3 regions of the Alcaligenes sp. SDU_A2 genome follow, and region 1 is predicted to be linked to each of the others. Evidence: predicted binding sites of a transcription regulator. Region 1 holds the regulator's gene; each other region holds the start of a gene.

Region 1 (6,589 bases):
CCCTTTGCGCAGATCCTTCAGGAAGTCGATCTTGCTGCCCAGTACATCGGCCATCTGCAATGTGATGGCATCGGGAATGCCGGCCTGGTCGGTCGCGCCGAATAGCGAACTGTTGATTTCAGCCTGGGCTACGCGCACCTGGGTCTGGGCCTGATCGCTCAGTTCCTGGGCGGTGAAGCCGTCCTGGCCGTCGGGACGCACTTCCAGCCAGCGCGCCACCCCGCCGTCGGCTTGTTCCGAGTAAGGCGTGTGCTTATAGCGCAACCACAGCAACGTGCCGTTGGCGTCCAGGGCTGCTTGCAGGGTGCGTCCTGGATACAGTTTGTAAATAGAACGCGCCTGTTTGTCGTGGGTCAGAAATTGCAGCAGCCCTTCTTCATTGATGTTCATGCGCTGCAAAAGGGCGGCCAGCGTATCACCCCGACGTATGCGGGTTTCGGTGACATAGGCCTGCGAATCCTGGGTTTGCAGCACGGTCAGGTCGGCAGGCAAGGTCAAGGTGCTGCGTGCCTGGTAAATCAGGGGTTCGGGGCTGCCGGGCATGACCACGGCCAGGGCACCGGCCGCGGCAAACGAGCCAAGGGCGGCGACGATCAGTCCGGCGCGGATGAAAGGGGCTCGACGAAGTCGAGGCTGGTGGATGTCAAGGGGTGGGGAGGAGCGTTTCCCTTTGCTGAACATAAAACCAGAACCTTGAGGTGCGTACGGATCACGGCCTTGCCGTTGGCGGCTGACTGCGTGTACTGGGCGGACAAAAAGACATTCCTGCCCGGTAGAAGCGGCCTGTGCGGGAATGATAAGATAATTCGGGATACGAATCCTTGCCGAAACTCAAGCGCGGCTCGTAATAGCAGGCTATCCTAGCGTATTAGGCTGTATTTTTCGAGCATTTTTACTTTTTAGTTTGTCACCAGATTGTTATGTCATCCCCATCAGAGCCCATTTCCCCGGACGTCCTTGCCGATCTTGCCATTGTCAGACGCGGTTGCGACGAATTGCTGGTCGAATCCGAGTTTGCACGCAAGCTGGCGCGTAGCCGCGCGACCGGCCAGCCTTTGCGCATCAAGCTAGGCTTGGACCCGACCGCGCCGGACATTCACCTTGGGCACACCGTGGTCCTGAACAAAATGCGTCAGCTTCAGGATCTGGGGCATACCGTCATCTTTCTGATTGGCGATTTCACCTCCACCATCGGAGATCCCAGCGGGCGCAACAGCACCCGCCCGCCGCTCACGCCTGAACAGGTCGTGACCAATGCCAAGACCTATTACGATCAGGCTGCTCTGGTGCTGGACCCGGCGCGCACCGAAGTGCGTTACAACTCCGAATGGTGCGACAAGCTGGGTTCGCGCGGCATGATTCAGCTGGCCTCGCGCTATACCGTTGCCCGCATGATGGAACGCGACGACTTCACCAAGCGCTTCAAGGCCAATCAGCCCATCTCGGTCCACGAATTTCTGTACCCCTTGCTGCAAGGCTACGATTCAGTTCAGCTCAAGGCGGACCTGGAATTGGGCGGCACCGACCAGAAGTTCAATCTGCTGGTCGGGCGCGAACTGCAAAAAGAATACGGCCAGGAGCAGCAGTGCATCCTGACCATGCCGCTGCTGGTGGGGCTGGACGGCGTAGAAAAAATGTCCAAGTCCAAGGGTAACTATATTGGCATCAGCGAGACGCCGGACTCCATGTTCGGCAAACTCATGTCCATTTCGGATTCCCTGATGTGGCGTTATTTCGAGCTGCTGTCCTTCCGCTCTCTGGACGATATCGCTGGCTTGCAGCGTCAGATCGACGAAGGCCGCAATCCGCGCGACGTCAAGGTGGAACTGGCTCAGGAAATTGTTACGCGCTTTCATAACGCCAAGGCCGCCGAGCAGGCGCTGGAAAATTTCGATGCCCGTTTCCGTCGTGGCGAAATGCCCGAGGACATGCCCGAAGTGACCGTGGCCGGCGAACGCGGCCTGCTCAAGGTCTTGCGCGAAGCGGGTCTGGTGGCCTCGGGCAGCGAAGCCCAGCGCAATGTAGAGCAGGGCGGCGTGCGCATCGATGGCGAGCGCGTGGACGATAAAGGTTTGCAACTGGAGCCGGGCAGCTATGTGCTGCAGGTGGGCAAGCGCAAGTTTGCCCGCGTCACCCTGACCGGCTGATTGAACGTGGAGGTCTGCAATGAAACTGCGCAGTGATTCTTTTCAGGACCAGGGCGTCATTCCCGAGCGTCTGGCGTTTTGCCGCTACGATGCCCAGTCCCGCGTCGCCCTGGCGGGTAACGCCAACCCGCATCTGACCTGGTCGGATGCGCCTGGACAGACCGAATCCTATGTGGTGATCTGCCACGACCCAGACGTTCCCAGCCGGCCCGACGATGTCAATCAGGAAGGCCGCGAGGTGCCGGCCGATCTGCCCCGAGTGGATTTCTTTCATTGGGTGCTGATCAACGTCTCGGCGGATGTTCACACGCTGGCCGAAGGCTCTTACTCCAAAGGTATTACACCAAGGGGCAAGGCCGGGCCGCTGGCCTTGGACGGCACGCGTCAGGGCGTGAACGACTACACCTCCTGGTTTGCCGCTGACCGTGACATGAATGGGGACTACTTCGGTTACGACGGGCCTTGCCCTCCCTGGAACGATGCCTTGCCGCACCGATATGTGTTTACGGTCTATGCGCTGGATATCGCCGAACTGCCGCTGGAAGGCCGCTTTACCGGGCAGGATGTGTTGCGTGTCATTGAAGGCCATATCCTGGCCAAAGCCTCCATTACCGGCATTTACACCCTGAATCCGCGCTTGCTGGGGCAATCCTGATTCGTACGGCGGATTCCTTGAAAAATCTTCATGTTTTCTTGAGTCCGCCCGCAGCCACTTTATTTTTTTCCGGATTTTGCGTGGTTTCCGGCCTGAAAGCGGCCGGGTAAGGCGGAATGCGCTGCATCCGCGCTAAAATGCTGCTTTCTTGTTTGCTTCCACTTAAACCGTTAGGAACCCTCATGTTTGACCGTTCTGCCACTCTCGACAAAGTCGATCCCGAACTCTGGGCCGCTATCCAAAAAGAAGACGTGCGCCAGGAGCAGCACATCGAGTTGATCGCCTCTGAGAACTACACCAGCCCCGCCGTGATGCAAGCCCAGGGTACGCAGCTGACGAACAAATACGCAGAGGGTTACCCCGGTAAGCGCTACTACGGCGGTTGCGAGTACGTGGACGTTGTGGAGCAACTGGCCATCGATCGCCTGAAAGAGCTGTTCGGTGCCGAAGCTGCCAACGTGCAACCCAATTCCGGCTCGCAGGCCAACCAGGGTGTGTACATGGCCGTGCTCAAGCCCGGCGACACCGTATTGGGCATGAATCTGGCCGAAGGCGGCCACCTGACGCACGGCTCGCCCGTCAATGCCTCGGGTAAGCTGTATAACTTCGTCTCCTATGGCCTGAATGCCGACGAAGAAATCGATTACGACCGCCTGGAGCAACTGGCCAAGGAACACAAGCCCAAGCTGATCGTGGGCGGCGCATCCGCGTACGCCCTGCGCATCGACTTCGAGCGCATGGCCCGTATCGCCCACGAAAACGGCGCACTGTTCATGGTGGACATTGCCCACTACGCCGGCCTGGTTGCCGGTGGTGCCTACCCCAATCCCGTGCCCCACGCCGACTTTGTGACTTCGACCACCCACAAGTCTCTGCGCGGTCCACGTGGCGGCGTCATCATGATGAAGGCCGAGCACGAGAAGGCGGTCAACTCCGCTATCTTCCCTGGCATCCAGGGCGGTCCGCTGATGCACGTTATCGCCGGTAAGGCCGTGGCGTTCAAGGAAGCGTTGGAGCCCGAATTCAAGACCTATGCCGCCCAAGTGGTCAAGAACGCCGACGTGCTGGCCCGTACGCTGGTGCAGCGCGGCCTGCGCATTGTGTCCGGCCGCACGGAAAGTCACGTCATGCTGGTGGACCTGCGCTCCAAGGGCATTACGGGCAAGGTGGCCGAAGAGGCGCTGGGCAAGGCACACATCACCGTCAACAAGAACGCCATTCCAAACGACCCGGAAAAACCGTTCGTCACCAGCGGCATCCGTTTGGGCACGCCTGCCATGACCACGCGTGGCTTTACCGAAGCCGAAGCCGAGCAGACTGCGCACCTGATTGCCGATGTTCTGGACAATCCGCATGACGAAGCCGTGCTGGCCGACGTTCGCCGCCGCGTGCACGAACTGACTGCCAAGCTGCCTGTGTATTCCAATTAATTTGCCCGGAGCGGGCCGCAAGGCCCGCGATTTTAATGAAGTGTCCGTTCTGTCATCATGCCGATACCCAGGTGATCGATTCCCGAATCACCGAAGAAGGCGACGCCATCCGGCGGCGGCGTAAATGTTCGGCTTGTGAACGACGTTTCACCACGTACGAGCGCTCTGAACTGAGTTTGCCCGTGGTGGCCAAGCGCAATGGCACGCGTATGGACTTCGATCCTGCGCGCTTGCGCGCCAGTATGGGCGTTGCCTTGCGCAAGCGCCCCGTGCCCATGCAGCAGGTCGATGCCGCCGTGCAGCGCATCGAAGAAAAGCTCCAGCTTCGGGGGGAACGCGAAGTTTCATCCGAAACCATCGGTGAATTGGTCATGGCTGAACTCAAACAGCTCGATCAGGTGGCGTATGTGCGCTTCGCTTCGGTCTATAAGAGCTTTAAAGATATACGCGAGTTCGTGCAGGCCATCGACGAAATGAACGAGCCCGGCGGCTCCTGATCATGGGGGCTGCCATGCTGGATCAAGACGATTACGACTGGATGCGGCAGGCCTTGGCGCTGGCCGAGCAGTCGCTTTATATTACTGCGCCCAATCCGCGCATTGCCTGCCTGATCGTGCGCGAGGGACGTTTGCTGGCCAGCGGCGTGACCCAGCAGGCGGGCGGACCACACGCCGAAGTCATGGCGTTGCGCCAGGCCCGCGAGAACGGCGTGGATGTGGCGGGTGCTACTTTTTATGTCACCTTGGAACCGTGCAGTCATCATGGCCGCACGCCGCCTTGCGCCCAGGCGCTGGTAGAGGCGGCACCGGCTCGTGTGGTCGTGGCTATGCATGACCCCAACCCGCTGGTGGCCGGGCGTGGCTTGGCCTTGTTGCGCCAAGCGGGCATTACGGTCGATGGCCCGCTGTGCGTGGAGCAGGCGTTGCAAGTCAATGCCGGATTTTTTGCCCGCATGACCCGCGCCAGACCGTGGCTGTGGCTCAAGATGGCCGCGTCACTGGATGGCCGCAGTGCCTTGCCCGATGGCCGTTCGCAATGGATCACCGGCCCTCAGGCCCGCGACGACGGTCATCATTGGCGTGCGCGCAGTTGCGTGGTGCTGACCGGAATAGGCACGGTGCAGGCCGACAATCCGCGTCTGAATGTGCGCGCCGTCGATACCCCGCGTCCACCCATCAAGGCGGTGCTGGATACGCAGCTCAGGCTGGACCCGGCGGCGGCTTTGCTGGATGGCACGCCGTGCTGGGTGTTCAGCCACCGGCGCGATCCACAGCGCGAAGCGCAGTTGGCCGATCGCAATGCCCAGGTCATACCCATGCCTTTACGGGACGGGCATGTGGATGTGCGCGCCGTATTGGATTGGATGGCCGGGCAGCAGATCAACGAAGTGCATGCCGAAGCGGGAGCCCGCTTGTCCGGTGCATTGCTGGACGCCGCCGTGGTGGATCAACTGCTGATGTATGTGGCACCCAAGATTCTAGGGCATGGGCGTGGCGTGGCTGATATTGCCGCGCTGTCCGGCTTGGATGCCGTGCAACCATTTGAATTTACCGATCTGCGTTTGCTGGGACAGGACGCGCGTCTGTTGGCGCGGCAGCGCGAACATTGGGCCGCGCTGCTGCACGCGGTGGGCGGGGCAGATCAGCGCAACGAATACTGATTCCCTTTGGTCTGTGCCGGTCTCGTGATGGCTGGCTTTTCTCGGGCAAGGCGGGATGGATGGGACGCCCCAGGCGTTCATGCATATCAGCGGCGACGCTATTTTTTTGCAAGAGGCTTATTGTGTTTACAGGTATCGTGGCCGCCGTAGGCCGAATCACCGAAGTTACCCCTTTGCTGCAAGGGCAGGACGATGCAGGCGTGCGCCTGCACATCCACGCTGGTGGCCTGCCTTTGAATGAAGCACGCCTGGGCGATTCCATCGCCATTCAGGGAGCGTGCATGACGGCGGTCGAACTGCACGACGACGCTTTTGTGGTGGACGTGTCCCGGGAAAGTCTGAATCGCACCGTTGGGCTGGACCAGCCTGGCGAAGTCAATCTGGAGCACGCCCTGCGCCTGGGTGATTCCTTGGACGGCCATATTGTGTCCGGCCATGTGGACGGCGTGGGAACAGTCAGCTATTTCGAACCCGTGGGCGAGTCGTGGGATCTACGCATACAGGTGCCGGCGGATATGGCGCGTTACTTTGCCTATAAAGGGTCGGTGACTGTTAATGGTGTCAGCCTGACCGTCAACCAGGTGGACGATAATGCCCAGGGTTGCGAGATCCGTATCAACCTGATCCCGCATACCGTGCAGGTCACCACCCTGAAAAACTTGCGAGCGGGCAGTTCGGTCAACTTGGAAGTAGATAC
Region 2 (6,589 bases), 1.4 Mb from region 1:
CAGGATCAGGTCGATGCCCTGACCGAACTGGGCGTGAATGCGGCTTATCTGAACTCGTCTCAGGACTGGCAGACCGCCCGCGAGGTCGAGCGCGAATTTTTGACCGGGCAACTGGACCTGCTGTATGTGGCCCCCGAGCGCTTGCTGACCGACCGTTGCCTGGATTTGTTGGCGCGCGGCACTATTTCCTTGTTTGCCATCGACGAGGCTCACTGTGTGTCGCAGTGGGGGCATGATTTCCGGCCGGAGTACCTGGGCCTGGACCTGCTGGCGCAGCGTTGGCCGCAGGTGCCGCGCGTGGCCCTGACGGCCACTGCGAATCAAGTCACGCGGGTGGAGATCGCCCAGCGCCTGAAACTGGAGGATGCGCGTCACTTTGTCGCCAGCTTCGACCGTCCCAACATTTGCTATCGCATCATCGAAAAGAACGAGGTGCGCAAGCAACTGCTGAATTTTATTCGCGAGGAGCATGCCGGGCAGGCCGGTATTGTGTATTGCCTGTCGCGTGCGCGAGTCGATGAGACTGCGGACTTTCTGTGCCGCAATGGCATCAATGCTTTGCCTTATCACGCCGGTCTGGATGCCCAGTTGCGGGCCACCAATCAGGCGCGTTTCTTGCGCGAGGAAGGGGTGGTCATGGTGGCCACCATTGCGTTCGGCATGGGGGTGAATAAACCGGATGTGCGCTTTGTCGCTCACATCGACCTGCCCAAATCGGTGGAAGGGTATTATCAGGAAACGGGGCGGGCAGGACGCGATGGCGAACCGGCCACGGCCTGGCTGGCCTATGGTTTACAGGACGTGGTGCAACTGCATCGCATGATCAACGAGTCGCAGGGGGACGCGGCGCATCGCCGTCAGCAGGGGCAGGCCTTGGACGCCATGCTGGGCTTGTGCGAAACGATCTCCTGCCGCCGTCAGCGATTGTTGGCCTATTTCGGGCAACAGATCGAGCCTTGCGGCAATTGCGACACCTGCCTGGAGGCTCCGCAGGCCTGGGATGGCACGGTGGCCGCCCAAAAAATGTTGTCTACTATTTATCGGCTCTGGCGCGAACGGGGCCAGCGTTTCGGGGCAGGGCATCTGATTGACATTCTGCGCGGCAAACTGACCGACAGAGTCAAGGAAAACGAACATGATCGCCTGACCGTATTTGGCGTGGGCACCGATTTGTCCGACCAGGCCTGGCGGGGCGTGCTGCGCCAGTTGCTGGCTCATAATCTGGTGGCGGTCGATACCGAAGGCTATGGCACCTTGCTGTTGACCGACGCCAGCCGCGAGGTGCTCAAGGGTGAACGCACCTTGATGTTGCGCCGCGAAACCGTGTCGCGCGGCCCGGCTGCGCATCGCACGCGCGGGCAGGCCAACCAGGGTCCGGCCCTGGAGCCGGAGCAGCAGGTGCGTTTCGAGGCGTTGCGTGTCTGGCGTGCCGCCACGGCCAAAGAACACGGCGTGCCGGCCTACGTCATTTTTCATGATGCGACGCTGCGCGAGGTGGCCGTGCGCTGCCCACGTTCGCAGACCGATCTGGAACATATCACCGGCATAGGGGTGCGCAAGCGCGAGGCCTATGGGGAAGCGTTGCTGCGCTGTGTGCAGGAGATCCATCCGCAATAGCAGGCCGCATTATTTACCCGGTTTGAGCCGGGTTTTTCTTGACAGGCGCTGCGCCTTTTTTCCAGTCGGCCGACAGGGCGCACAAACCGTTGATATTGAAGCCTATATCAATGGTGTTGCATTTTGAAGTGAAAACAGCGCCAACTTGAAACACTATATGTAGTAGAATTCAGGCTATCCTTCACTAGATGTGGTGCCCAGGGGTGGAGCTTGGCGTTTTGTCAAGTGTGCACGTATCTATATCTGATTTCCGAGACTCACCATGCAAAAAACCGAACAATTGATGGTCACCAAGCGGGATGGCCGGACAGAGCCGATCAATCTCGACAAAATTCATCGCGTCATTGACTGGGCCGCGGAAGGACTCAATAATGTGTCGGTGTCGCAGGTCGAGTTGCGCTCGCATATTCAGTTCTACAACGGCATTCGCACCAGCGACATCCACGAGACCATCATCAAGTCGGCAGCCGACCTGATTTCCGAAGACACGCCCGATTACCAGTATCTGGCTGCCCGGCTGGCTATTTTCCATCTGCGCAAGATCGCCTTCGGGCAATTCGAGCCGCCCGCTCTGTACGATCATGTCCAGCAGTTGACCGAGGACGGTCGCTACGACCCGCATCTGCTGGCTGATTACAGCCGCGCCGAATTTGACGAGCTCGATCAGTACATTGATCACTGGCGCGACATGAATTTCTCGTACGCCGCCGTCAAGCAGCTCGAAGGCAAGTATCTGGTTCAGAACCGGGTCACCAAACGCATCTACGAAAGCCCCCAGTTCCTGTATGTGCTGGTGGCCATGTGCCTGTTCGCCAAGTATCCGGCGCAGACCCGCTTGTCCTTCATCAAGCGTTTTTACGATGCCGTCTCGCAGTTCAAGATTTCCCTGCCTACGCCTATCATGGCGGGCGTTCGCACGCCTACGCGCCAGTTCAGTTCGTGCGTGCTGATCGAGTGCGATGACAGCCTGGACAGCATCAACGCCACCACCAGCGCGATTGTGCGTTACGTATCGCAGCGCGCTGGCATCGGCATCAACGGTGGACGCATCCGCGCCGTGGGCAGCGAGATCCGCGGCGGCGAAGCCCAGCACACCGGCTGCCTGCCTTTCTTCAAGATGTTCCAGGCTGCCGTCAAGTCCTGCTCCCAGGGCGGTGTGCGCGGCGGTGCCGCCACCTTGTTCTATCCTTTGTGGCACCTGGAGGTCGAAACCCTGCTGGTGCTCAAGAACAACCGCGGCGTGGAAGAAAACCGTATCCGTCACCTGGATTACGGTGTGCAGATTAACCGCTTGCTGTATCAGCGTCTGATCAAGGGCAGCCACATCACGCTGTTCTCGCCGCACGATGTGCCCGGCCTGTACGAAGCGTTTTTTGCCGATCAGGACGAGTTCGAGCGCCTGTACGAGCTCTACGAGCAGGACCCGGCCATTCGCAAGCGCAGCCTGCCCGCGCTGGAACTGTTTTCCCTGCTGATGCAAGAGCGTGCCAGCACCGGCCGCATCTACATCCAGAATGTGGACCATTGCAATACGCACAGTCCGTTCCGCCCGGACGTGGCTCCTGTGCGTCAGTCCAATCTGTGCATGGAAATTGCGCTGCCTACCAAGCCCTTGAATGATTTGAACGACCCGGACGGCGAGATTGCGCTGTGTACCTTGTCGGCCTTCAACCTGGGGGCGCTGGAGTCGCTGGACGAACTGGACGGCCTGGCCGACCTGATCACCCGGGCTTTGGATGCGCTGCTGGATTACCAGGACTACCCGGTCAAGGCGGCATTGAGCGCCACCGAAAAGCGTCGTTCTCTGGGTGTGGGCGTCATCAACTATGCCTATTATCTGGCCAAGAACGGCACCCGCTATTCCGATCCAGCCGCTTTGGGCCTGACGCACCGCACGTTCGAGGCCATCCAGTACTATCTGCTAAAAGCCTCGGTGCAATTGTCCCGTGAATACGGCCCCTGCAAGGCCTTTGACGAAACGACGTATGCCGCTGGCCTGCTGCCGATCGATACCTACAAAAAAGATGTGGACGGTATTTGCGACGAGCCGCTGCATCTGGATTGGGAAGCCTTGCGTGCCGACATCGTCAAGCACGGTTTGCGTAACTCCACCTTGACGGCTTTGATGCCTTCCGAAACCTCCAGTCAGATCGCCAATGCGACCAATGGTATCGAGCCACCGCGTGGGCTGGTCTCCGTCAAACAGTCCAAGGACGGCATTTTGCGTCAGGTGGTGCCTGACTTCGAGCAGCTAAAGGATCAGTACGAACTGCTCTGGCGCATGCCCGGCAACGAGAGCTATCTGAAGCTGGTCGGCATTATGCAGAAGTTCGTGGACCAGTCCATTTCGGCCAATACCAATTACGACCCGCAGCGCTTCGAGGGCGGCCGTGTGCCCATGAAGCAATTGCTCAAGGATTTGTTGCTGGCTTACAAGTATGGCGTCAAGACGCTGTACTACCACAATACGCGCGATGGTGCCGATGACGCCCAGGGTGAACTGGAAGACGATGGCTGCGCCGGCGGCGCGTGCAAGATCTGACGGAGCGCAGACCATGGCATACAGTATTTTTTCAAAAACCGATAACGATCAGCTCAAAGAGCCGATGTTCTTCGGCCAGCCGGTCAATGTGGCGCGCTACGATCAGCAGAAGTATCCGATTTTCGAGAAGTTGATCGAAAAGCAATTGTCTTTTTTCTGGCGTCCCGAAGAAGTCGATATTTCACAGGATCGTATCGACTATCAGAACCTGCCCGAGCACGAAAAGCATATTTTCATCAGCAATCTGAAATATCAGACACTGCTCGACTCCATCCAGGGCCGCAGCCCCAACGTGGCGTTTCTGCCCTTGGTGTCGCTGCCCGAGCTGGAAACCTGGATCGAGACCTGGGCGTTTTCCGAAACGATCCATTCGCGCTCCTATACCCATATCATCCGCAACATCGTCAATGATCCGTCCATTATCTTTGACGACATTGTGCGCAACGAAAACATCAAGCTGCGCGCTACGGATATATCGTCTTACTACGACGACCTGATCCACGACACCATGCTGTACTCGCGGTTCGGTGCGGGAGAGCACGTCATCGATGGTCAGACTTACAAGGTCAACGAGTACGAGCTCAAGAAAAAGCTCTACTTGTGCTTGATGAGCGTGAACATCCTGGAGGCGATTCGCTTTTACGTCAGTTTTGCCTGCTCGTTTGCCTTTGCCGAGCGCAAGCTGATGGAAGGCAACGCCAAGATCATCCGCCTGATTGCGCGCGACGAAGCGCTGCACCTGACCGGCACCCAGCACCTGATCAATATCATGCGTTCGGGGCAGGACGATCCCGAGTTCGCCAAGGTTGCCAAGGAACTGGAACCGGCGTGCTTCCAGATGTTCAAGCAGGCTGCCGAGCAGGAAAAGCAGTGGGCGCAGTATCTGTTCCGCGATGGCTCCATGATTGGGTTGAACAAGGATATTCTGGGCCAGTACGTGGAGTACATCACCAACACCCGCATGGCGGCGGTGGGCTTAAAGCCGGCTTTCGAGGGGGCCAAGCATAATCCCATTCCCTGGATCAATACCTGGCTGTCTTCCGATACGGTGCAGGTCGCTCCCCAGGAAGTGGAGCTCAGCTCCTATCTGGTGGGGCAGATCGATGCGGAAGTGTCGGCGAACGACTTCGATGGCATCGAACTATGAGCCTAGTCCGGACAACTGATACTCAGTTTCGGTTGCTGGACGGTGAAACCTTGTTGGAAGGCTTGGAGCGTACCGGCCATCAGGTCGAGTACCAGTGCAGGAGCGGCTATTGCGGCTCCTGCCGCATCCCTCTTGTCTATGGACAAGTTACCTATAAAGAACAGCCGCTGGCCTATGTGGCTCCGGGCGAAGTTCTGCCATGCTGCTGCACGGCCGCTGAACCTATTTCTGTGGACTGTCAGCGCATGCCCAAGGCCCAAGAGGAAAACGAGGGGCAGCTCAGCTTTTCAGGGCTGAGCGCTTGATCCCTTGGCTTGCCGCTAGGTGGCCAGGCGTTTTTCTTCCAGTTTTTCCCAGCGTTCAAACAACAGCTCCAGCTCTTTATTGAGCTGCTCAAGCTGGCGGTTGATCTCGTCTGCCCGGCTGGAGCCGTCCTTATACAGATCGGGCGCGCTCAGTTGATTGGCCAGTTCGGCTTGCTGGCCTTCGATGGCTGCAATTTTCTCGGGCAGGGCGTCCAGTTCCTTTTCTTCCCATGGGGCCAGGCGGCCTGTTTTGGCGGCCATGCCGCTGCGTTCGGCAGCCGGCTTGGCGGGGGTGGCAGCAGTCGGGGTGCCGGCCGCCGCAAGGGTATCGGGCTTGGTTTGCGGGCGTTGCGCCAGCCACTCGTCGTAGCCCCCTACATACTCGCCCCAATGGCCATCGCCTTCGGCGGCAATGACCTGGGTGACCACATTGTCCAGGAAAGTGCGGTCGTGGCTGACCAGCAGCACGGTGCCGGTGTAATCCTGAATCAGGTCTTCCAGCAGTTCCAGGGTTTCGATATCCAGGTCGTTGGTTGGTTCGTCCAGGACCAGCACATTGGTGGGCTGGGCGAACATGCGCGCCAGCGCCAGCCGGGCGCGTTCGCCACCGGACAGACTGCGTACCGGAGAATGGGCGCGGGCAGCCGGAAACAGGAAGTCTTCCAGGTAGCTCATGATGTGTTTGCGCTGATTGCCAATTTCCACCCACTCGCTGCCAGGGCTGATGGTGTCGGCCAGCGTAGCGTTTTCGTCCAGTCGGCTGCGCATCTGGTCAAAATAGCCAATATTGAGTTTGGTGCCGTGGCGCACGATTCCGGCATTGGGTTCTTGTAATCCCAGCATGATGCGCAGCAAGGTGGTTTTGCCTGCGCCGTTGTGCCCAATCAGGCCGATGCGGTCGCCGCGCATCAGCACGGTCGAGAAATCTTTGATGAGTACGCGGTCGTCGTAGCCGTGGCTGACGTCTTGCAGTTCGGC
Region 3 (6,589 bases), 850 kb from region 1:
ACGAACAACCGAAAGCCAAATATGTAACCAAATGCGGCGCACTCACTTTAACGGATAAACTCAGGCAAACCTAGCATTCATATCGAAATCAGTTAATCTGAATCAAATCCTAAAGTCCTGAAAAATATTTAAACTTAGACATTAGCAAGGGTATGACAATATTTTGTCACAAGCTCGCTACAAAATGATGAAATTTTTCTCTGTGCTTTTTGACCTGGACGGCACCTTGCTGGACACCATTCCCGATCTGGCCCTGGCCTGCAACGCCATGCGTGCCGATCTGGGTCTGTCCGCCCTGCCCCAGGAACACGTTACTACGCTGGTCGGAAAAGGAACGGAAAATCTGGTTCGCCGCGCCCTGTCCGACACATCCAAAACCGCAGCAGATATAGCCCAGGCACTGGATTTGTTCCACCATCACTACAGTCTGTGCAATGGTCAACACAGCCGCCTGTACCCCGGCGTGCTCGAAGGTCTGCAAGACTTCCAGCAACAGGGCCTGCGGTTGGCCGTCGTCACCAACAAGCCCGAACGCTTTGCCCGCCCCCTGCTGGAGCATACCGGCCTGGACGCCTATTTCGAACTGCTGGTAGGCGGCGATACCTGCGCGCGCAAAAAACCAGACCCCCTGCCTTTCTTGCACGCCTGCGAACAACTGGGCACGGACCCATCGCAAACCCTGGTGGTGGGCGATTCCCTGAACGACGCACAGGCGGCACGCGCGGCGCGCATCCCGGTTCTGCTGGTGCCTTACGGCTACAACGAAGGGCAGGACGTGCAAAGCCTGGAATCCGATGGTATAGTTGATTCCATCGCTTGCGCGGCCCGCTGGGTGCGCCAAGCCAATAACAATACTGCAACAACGTAATATTGCTCATGTCTACTTCCCTGAACGTTCACACTACCTACGGCGCTTATTGGCGCTGGTGGCGTTCGTGTATCGGGTAGACATGCACCCTGAAGTCTGGCGGCCGCAACAATACAGTAGTACCAGCGGACCCCCTCCAGGAAAAAAAGCCCGGTAATCATAACGACCGGGCTTTTTTTGTTTCTGTCCGGTCTGCCGTACCCACTGACCTATCGAGACCCCCATGACAGAAATAGAATTCAATGCCCTGGCCGCCGAAGGCTTCAACCGCATCCCGCTGATCGCGGAAACCTATGCTGACCTGGACACCCCCCTCTCGATCTACCTGAAGCTGGCGCACAATTCGCCGGAAGGTGGACGCTACAGCTGCCTGATGGAGTCAGTGGTGGGCGGCGAAAAATTCGGCCGTTACTCCTTCATCGGCCTGCCCGCCAAGACCGTCATCCGCAGCCACGGCCGCCATACCGAAGTGCTGAAGAACGGCAAGATCGTCGAAAAGGCAGACGGCGATCCGCTGCAATTTATCGAACAGTTCCAGGCACGCTTCAAAGTCGCCCTGCGTCCGGGCCTGCCACGCTTTGCCGGCGGGCTGGCCGGCTACTTCGGCTACGACACCGTGCGCCATATGGAACCGTCGCTGGGCGACAGCCCCAAGCCTTTCCCGGCAGGCCAGGAAAACGGCGTGCCCGACATCATGCTGCTGCAGGTCGACGAACTGGTCATCGTGGACAATCTGGCCGGCCGCACCTACCTGCTGGTCTACGCCGACCCCACTCAGCCCGAAGCCTACGTACAGGCCAAACGCCGCCTGAAAGATCTGCGCGAAAAACTGCGCACACCGGTAGTCATTCCCTACGCCTACGCCAGCATGCAGACCGAATGCGAGCGCGACTTCGACAAAAAAGACTACCTGGAAGCCGTAAACCGTGCCAAGGAATACATCGCCGCCGGCGACGTGATGCAAGTGCAGATCGGCCAGGTCATCACCAAGCCTTTCCGCGACTCGCCGCTCTCGCTGTACCGCGCCCTGCGTTCGCTCAACCCCTCCCCCTACATGTACTTCTGGAATTTTGACGACTTCCAGGTCGTGGGCGCGTCCCCCGAAATCCTGGTGCGTCAGGAAGAACACATAGAACATGGCCGCCACAGCGAACGTGTCACTATTCGCCCCCTGGCCGGCACCCGCAAGCGCGGTGCCACCCCCGAAGCCGATGCAGCCCTGGCCGCCGAACTGCAGGCCGACCCCAAAGAACGCGCCGAGCACGTCATGCTGATCGATCTGGCCCGCAACGACATAGGCCGCATCGCCAAGACCGGCACCGTGCAGGTCACCGACACCATGACCATCGAACGCTATTCGCATGTGCAGCACCTGGTCTCGAATGTCTGCGGCGAACTGCAGGACGGCATGAGCCAGATGGACGTGCTGCGCGCCTCCTTCCCGGCCGGCACCCTGACGGGCGCGCCCAAGGTGCGCGCCATGGAACTGATCGACGAACTTGAACCGGTGCGGCGCGGTATCTACGGCGGTGCCGCCGGCTACCTGAGCTACTCGGGGCAGATGGACCTGGCCATTGCCATCCGCACCGGCGTCATCAAAGACGGCATGCTGTATGTGCAAGCGGCGGCCGGCATCGTGGCCGACTCCGACCCCGAAAAAGAATGGCAGGAAACCGAAGCCAAGGCACGCGCCGTTCTGCGCGCCGCCGAACAGGTGCAGTTCGGCCTGGACGAGCCCATCTAAGCCCTGATCGCAACCCTTTTCTGTCGGAGTACCCTCTCATGCTGTTCATGCTCGACAACTACGATTCATTCACCTACAACCTGGTTCAATATTTTGGCGAGTTGGGCCAGGAAGTCGTGGTGCGGCGCAACGATCAGGTCACCCTGGACGAAATCGATGCCCTGAACCCGGCACGCATCTGCATCTCGCCCGGCCCTAAATCGCCCGCCGAGGCTGGTTTGTCCGTGGCGCTGATCCAGCACTTTGCCGGCAAGAAGCCGATTTTTGGCGTCTGCCTTGGGCATCAGGCCATCGGCCATGCGTTTGGCGGGCGCATTGTCCGCGCCCAGGAAATCATGCACGGCAAAGTCTCGGCCATCAGCCACCAAGGCACCGATTTGTTCCAGGGCCTGCCCTCGCCCTTTAACGTCACGCGCTACCATTCACTGGCGATCGAGCGGGCCAGCCTGCCCGACTGCCTGGAAGTGACCGCACACACCGAGGATGGCGAAATCATGGGGGTACGCCACCGCGAACTGCCCATCTACGGCGTGCAGTTCCATCCCGAATCCGTGCTGAGCGAGCACGGCCATGCCCTGCTCAAGAACTTTCTGGATCTTTGACCACCATGAATACCATCACTCCTACCGAAGCACTGGTACGCTGCATCGAACACCGCGAAATCTTCCACGACGAAATGCTGCACCTGATGCGTCTGCTGATGCGCGGGGAAATGTCGCCACAGATCGCCGCCGCCTTGCTGATGGGCCTGCGGGTCAAGAAAGAAAGCGTGGGGGAAATTACCGCGGCCGCCCAAGTCATGCGCGAATTCGCCACCCCCGTCATCACACCAGACCCCAGCGAATTGCTGGACATGTGCGGTACCGGCGGCGACGGCTCCAACACCTTCAATATATCGACCGCCGCCATGTTTGTGGCCGCCGCCGCCGGCATCAAAGTGGCCAAGCACGGCAACCGCAGCGCCTCGTCCTCGTCAGGCAGCGCCGATGTGCTCGAAGCCCTGGGAGCCAGCCTGGTTTTTTCGCCCGAGCAAGTGGCCGCCAGCATCGAAGAAACCAATATCGGCTTCATGTTCGCCCCCGCCCACCACGGTGCCATGAAAAACGTGGCCGCCGTGCGCAAAGAGCTGGGCGTGCGCACCATCTTTAACATTCTGGGGCCATTGACCAATCCGGCCAGTGCCGGCAACCAGTTAATGGGCGTGTTTCACGCCGACCTGGTGGGCATCCAGGTGCGCGTCATGCAGCGACTGGGAGCCAAGCATGTCCTGATCGTGCACGGCAAAGACGGCATGGACGAGGCCTCGCTAGGTGCCGCCACGCTGGTCGGCGAGCTCAAAGACGGCCAGGTACGGGAATACGAAATTCACCCCGAAGATTTCGGCATGTCCATGACCTCGAACCGCAGCATCCGCGTGAACAGCCGGGAAGAATCGGCCGCTCTCATCATGGAAGCCCTGAATAACCAAGAGGGAACGGCTCGTGATATCGTTGCCCTGAACGCCGGACTGGCCATTTACGCGGCCAACCGGGCAGACTCCATCGAAAGCGGCCTGAAAATGGCCTTCGAGACCATCGCCAGCGGCGCAGCCCGAGAAAAACTCGAACAATTCTGCGCCTATACAAGGAAGTTAAACGCATGAACGACATTCTGGCCAAAATTCTGGACACCAAGAAATCAGAAGTCGCCACCGCCCGCCAGTTGCGCAGCGAATCGGATCTGCTGCGCGAAGCGAAGAACCGGAACGACCTGCGCGGCTTTGCCAGCGCCATCGAAGACAAGATCGCCCAGGGCAAGCCCGCCATCATCGCGGAGGTCAAAAAGGCCTCGCCATCCAAAGGGGTGATCCGCAGCGACTTTAACCCGACCGAGATCGCATCCAGCTACGCCGCGCACGGTGCCGCCTGCCTGTCCGTGCTCACGGACGTCAAATACTTTCAGGGGGCCTACGACCACCTGCGCCAGGCGCGCGCCGCCTGCGCCTTGCCGGTACTGCGCAAGGACTTCATTATTGATCCTTACCAGATCATCCATGCGCGAGCGTTGGGCGCAGACTGCATCTTATTGATCGTGGCGGCCCTCAGCCCCCAGCAGCTCAAAGAATACGAGACCATCGCCCACGAACTGGGCATGGATGTGCTGGTCGAAGTACACGATAGGGCCGAACTGGATACGGCACTGGAATTGCAGACCGGCCTGCTGGGCATCAATAACCGCAATCTGCGCAGCTTCGAGACCAGCACGCGCACCACGCTGGATCTGCTGCCGTTCATTCCTGCCGGTAAACGCGTGGTCACCGAAAGCGGCATCCACACCATCGAGGATGTTGCCGTGATGCGTGAACACGATGTGCAGGCCTTTCTGGTGGGCGAGGCCTTCATGCGCGAACCCGACCCCGGCGTGGCCTTGCAAAATCTGTTCTTCGGCCAGCCTGCATGAAGCAGGCCGCATGCCCCCTTTGCGCGTTAGAGCCCGACCAGTTGCTATGGTCGGGCGCAGGGCTGCACGTACTTAATGTCGCCGACAGCCCGTTTCCAGGCTATACGCGTGTCATCTGGCACGAACATAGTGCCGAAATGACGGACCTATCCCCCACGCAGCGCCAGCATCTGATGGATGCCGTCTATATTGTCGAAGAGGCCCTGCGCGCGCATCTGCAGCCCATCAAAGTCAATCTGGCCCAATTCGGCAACCAAGTGCCGCATCTGCACTGGCACCTGATTCCGCGCTGGCGCGACGATCCATTTTTCCCGGACTCCGCCTGGTCGCCTGCACCGACGCGCACGCCAGAACAAAATCTGGCATGGTCCGGGCAACACAAGACTCTGCTGGCACGCTTACCAGCCTATCACCAAGACCTGCAATCGGTGCTTCAAGCGCGCCTGGTCGATAGCCATCCGTCTGCCAGTAGCTAGCAAATAAAAAGCCCAGCGTCGCGCCGGCGCATGCCTGAGCCAAGTGCGCTGCGTGCCAGATGCCCCGGCCCATCTACATAGCCCTGATCAGCCCCTGCCCAAACGCCAGGGGCTGACGGCCATGCAAAATTAATCTGGATCAAATCTAACAAAGAAAGTCCCGCACCCTGCTTGAATACACTACATATAGTGCCTAGCATTACATAAACCACTATATGTAGAGAAATTCATGAACACCAGGGCAGCCCCCGATGCACTGCAAAGACCAGTGCCGCAGATCGATATCATCCGCTCGGTCACCGAATACCTGGAACGCCAGGACTGGCGCGTCAATGCCAATGCCAACCAGGGCTATTCGCTGGGCGGTCTGATCTTGAACACATCGGGCAAGATGATCGCCAATTACTGGCTCAGCCACGTCTACCCCGAAACCATAGGCCAGGCCCATCGCCAGGCCGACCTGCACATTCACGACCTGGATATGCTTTCGGGCTACTGTGCCGGCTGGTCGCTGCGCATGCTGCTCACCGAAGGCCTGAATGGCGTGCCCGGAAAGATCGAGTCCGCCCCGCCGCGCCATATGTCCAGCGCCGTGGGTCAGATCGTCAACTTCCTGGGCACCCTGCAAAACGAATGGGCCGGGGCCCAGGCCTTCAGCTCTTTTGACACCTATATGGCTCCTTTTGTGCGCAAAGATGCCATGAACTACACCCAGGTGCTGCAATGCATGCAGGAACTGATCTACAACCTGAATGTGCCATCACGGTGGGGCACGCAAACACCCTTCACCAATCTGACCTTCGACTGGATCTGCCCCGAGGATCTCCGCGCACAAGTGCCGCTGATCGGCGGCCAGGAAATGCCTTTTTGCTATGGCGATCTGCAAAGCGAAATGGACATGATCAACCGCGCCTACATCGAAGTCATGACGCAGGGCGATGCGCGCGGGCGGGCTTTTACCTTCCCCATTCCCACCTACAACATCACGGCCGACTTCGACTGGCACAGCCCCAACGCGCAGCGCCTGTTCGAGATGACGGCCAAATACGGCCTGCCTTATTT

What was found. The regulator NrdR, encoded in region 1, represses ribonucleotide reductase genes. The targets are predictions, from matches to a motif close to CACNANATNTNGTG.
Region 2: the regulator NrdR is predicted to act here: its motif matches at 1,769-1,782, upstream of nrdA (class 1a ribonucleoside-diphosphate reductase subunit alpha).
Region 3: the regulator NrdR is predicted to act here: its motif matches at 5,706-5,719, upstream of AADW57_RS16695 (ribonucleoside triphosphate reductase).

What each region holds. Positions count from the first base shown of each region.
Region 1 is NZ_CP151273.1:835,877-842,465, forward strand. Features, by position in the region: gene AADW57_RS03805 (M23 family metallopeptidase) at 1-681, opposite strand, end outside; gene tyrS (tyrosine--tRNA ligase) at 921-2,147, shown strand; gene AADW57_RS03815 (YbhB/YbcL family Raf kinase inhibitor-like protein) at 2,167-2,802, shown strand; gene glyA (serine hydroxymethyltransferase) at 2,985-4,232, shown strand; gene nrdR (transcriptional regulator NrdR) at 4,268-4,729, shown strand; gene ribD (bifunctional diaminohydroxyphosphoribosylaminopyrimidine deaminase/5-amino-6-(5-phosphoribosylamino)uracil reductase RibD) at 4,744-5,892, shown strand; gene AADW57_RS03835 (riboflavin synthase) at 6,015-6,589, shown strand, end outside.
Region 2 is NZ_CP151273.1:3,059,978-3,066,566, reverse strand. Features, by position in the region: gene recQ (DNA helicase RecQ) at 1-1,617, shown strand, start outside; gene nrdA (class 1a ribonucleoside-diphosphate reductase subunit alpha) at 1,880-4,159, shown strand; gene nrdB (class Ia ribonucleoside-diphosphate reductase subunit beta) at 4,173-5,306, shown strand; gene yfaE (class I ribonucleotide reductase maintenance protein YfaE) at 5,303-5,611, shown strand; gene AADW57_RS14140 (ATP-binding cassette domain-containing protein) at 5,627-6,589, opposite strand, start outside.
Region 3 is NZ_CP151273.1:3,638,701-3,645,289, forward strand. Features, by position in the region: gene AADW57_RS16665 (phosphoglycolate phosphatase) at 185-868, shown strand; gene trpE (anthranilate synthase component I) at 1,092-2,612, shown strand; gene AADW57_RS16675 (aminodeoxychorismate/anthranilate synthase component II) at 2,651-3,214, shown strand; gene trpD (anthranilate phosphoribosyltransferase) at 3,220-4,254, shown strand; gene trpC (indole-3-glycerol phosphate synthase TrpC) at 4,251-5,051, shown strand; gene AADW57_RS16690 (HIT family protein) at 5,048-5,527, shown strand; gene AADW57_RS16695 (ribonucleoside triphosphate reductase) at 5,757-6,589, shown strand, end outside.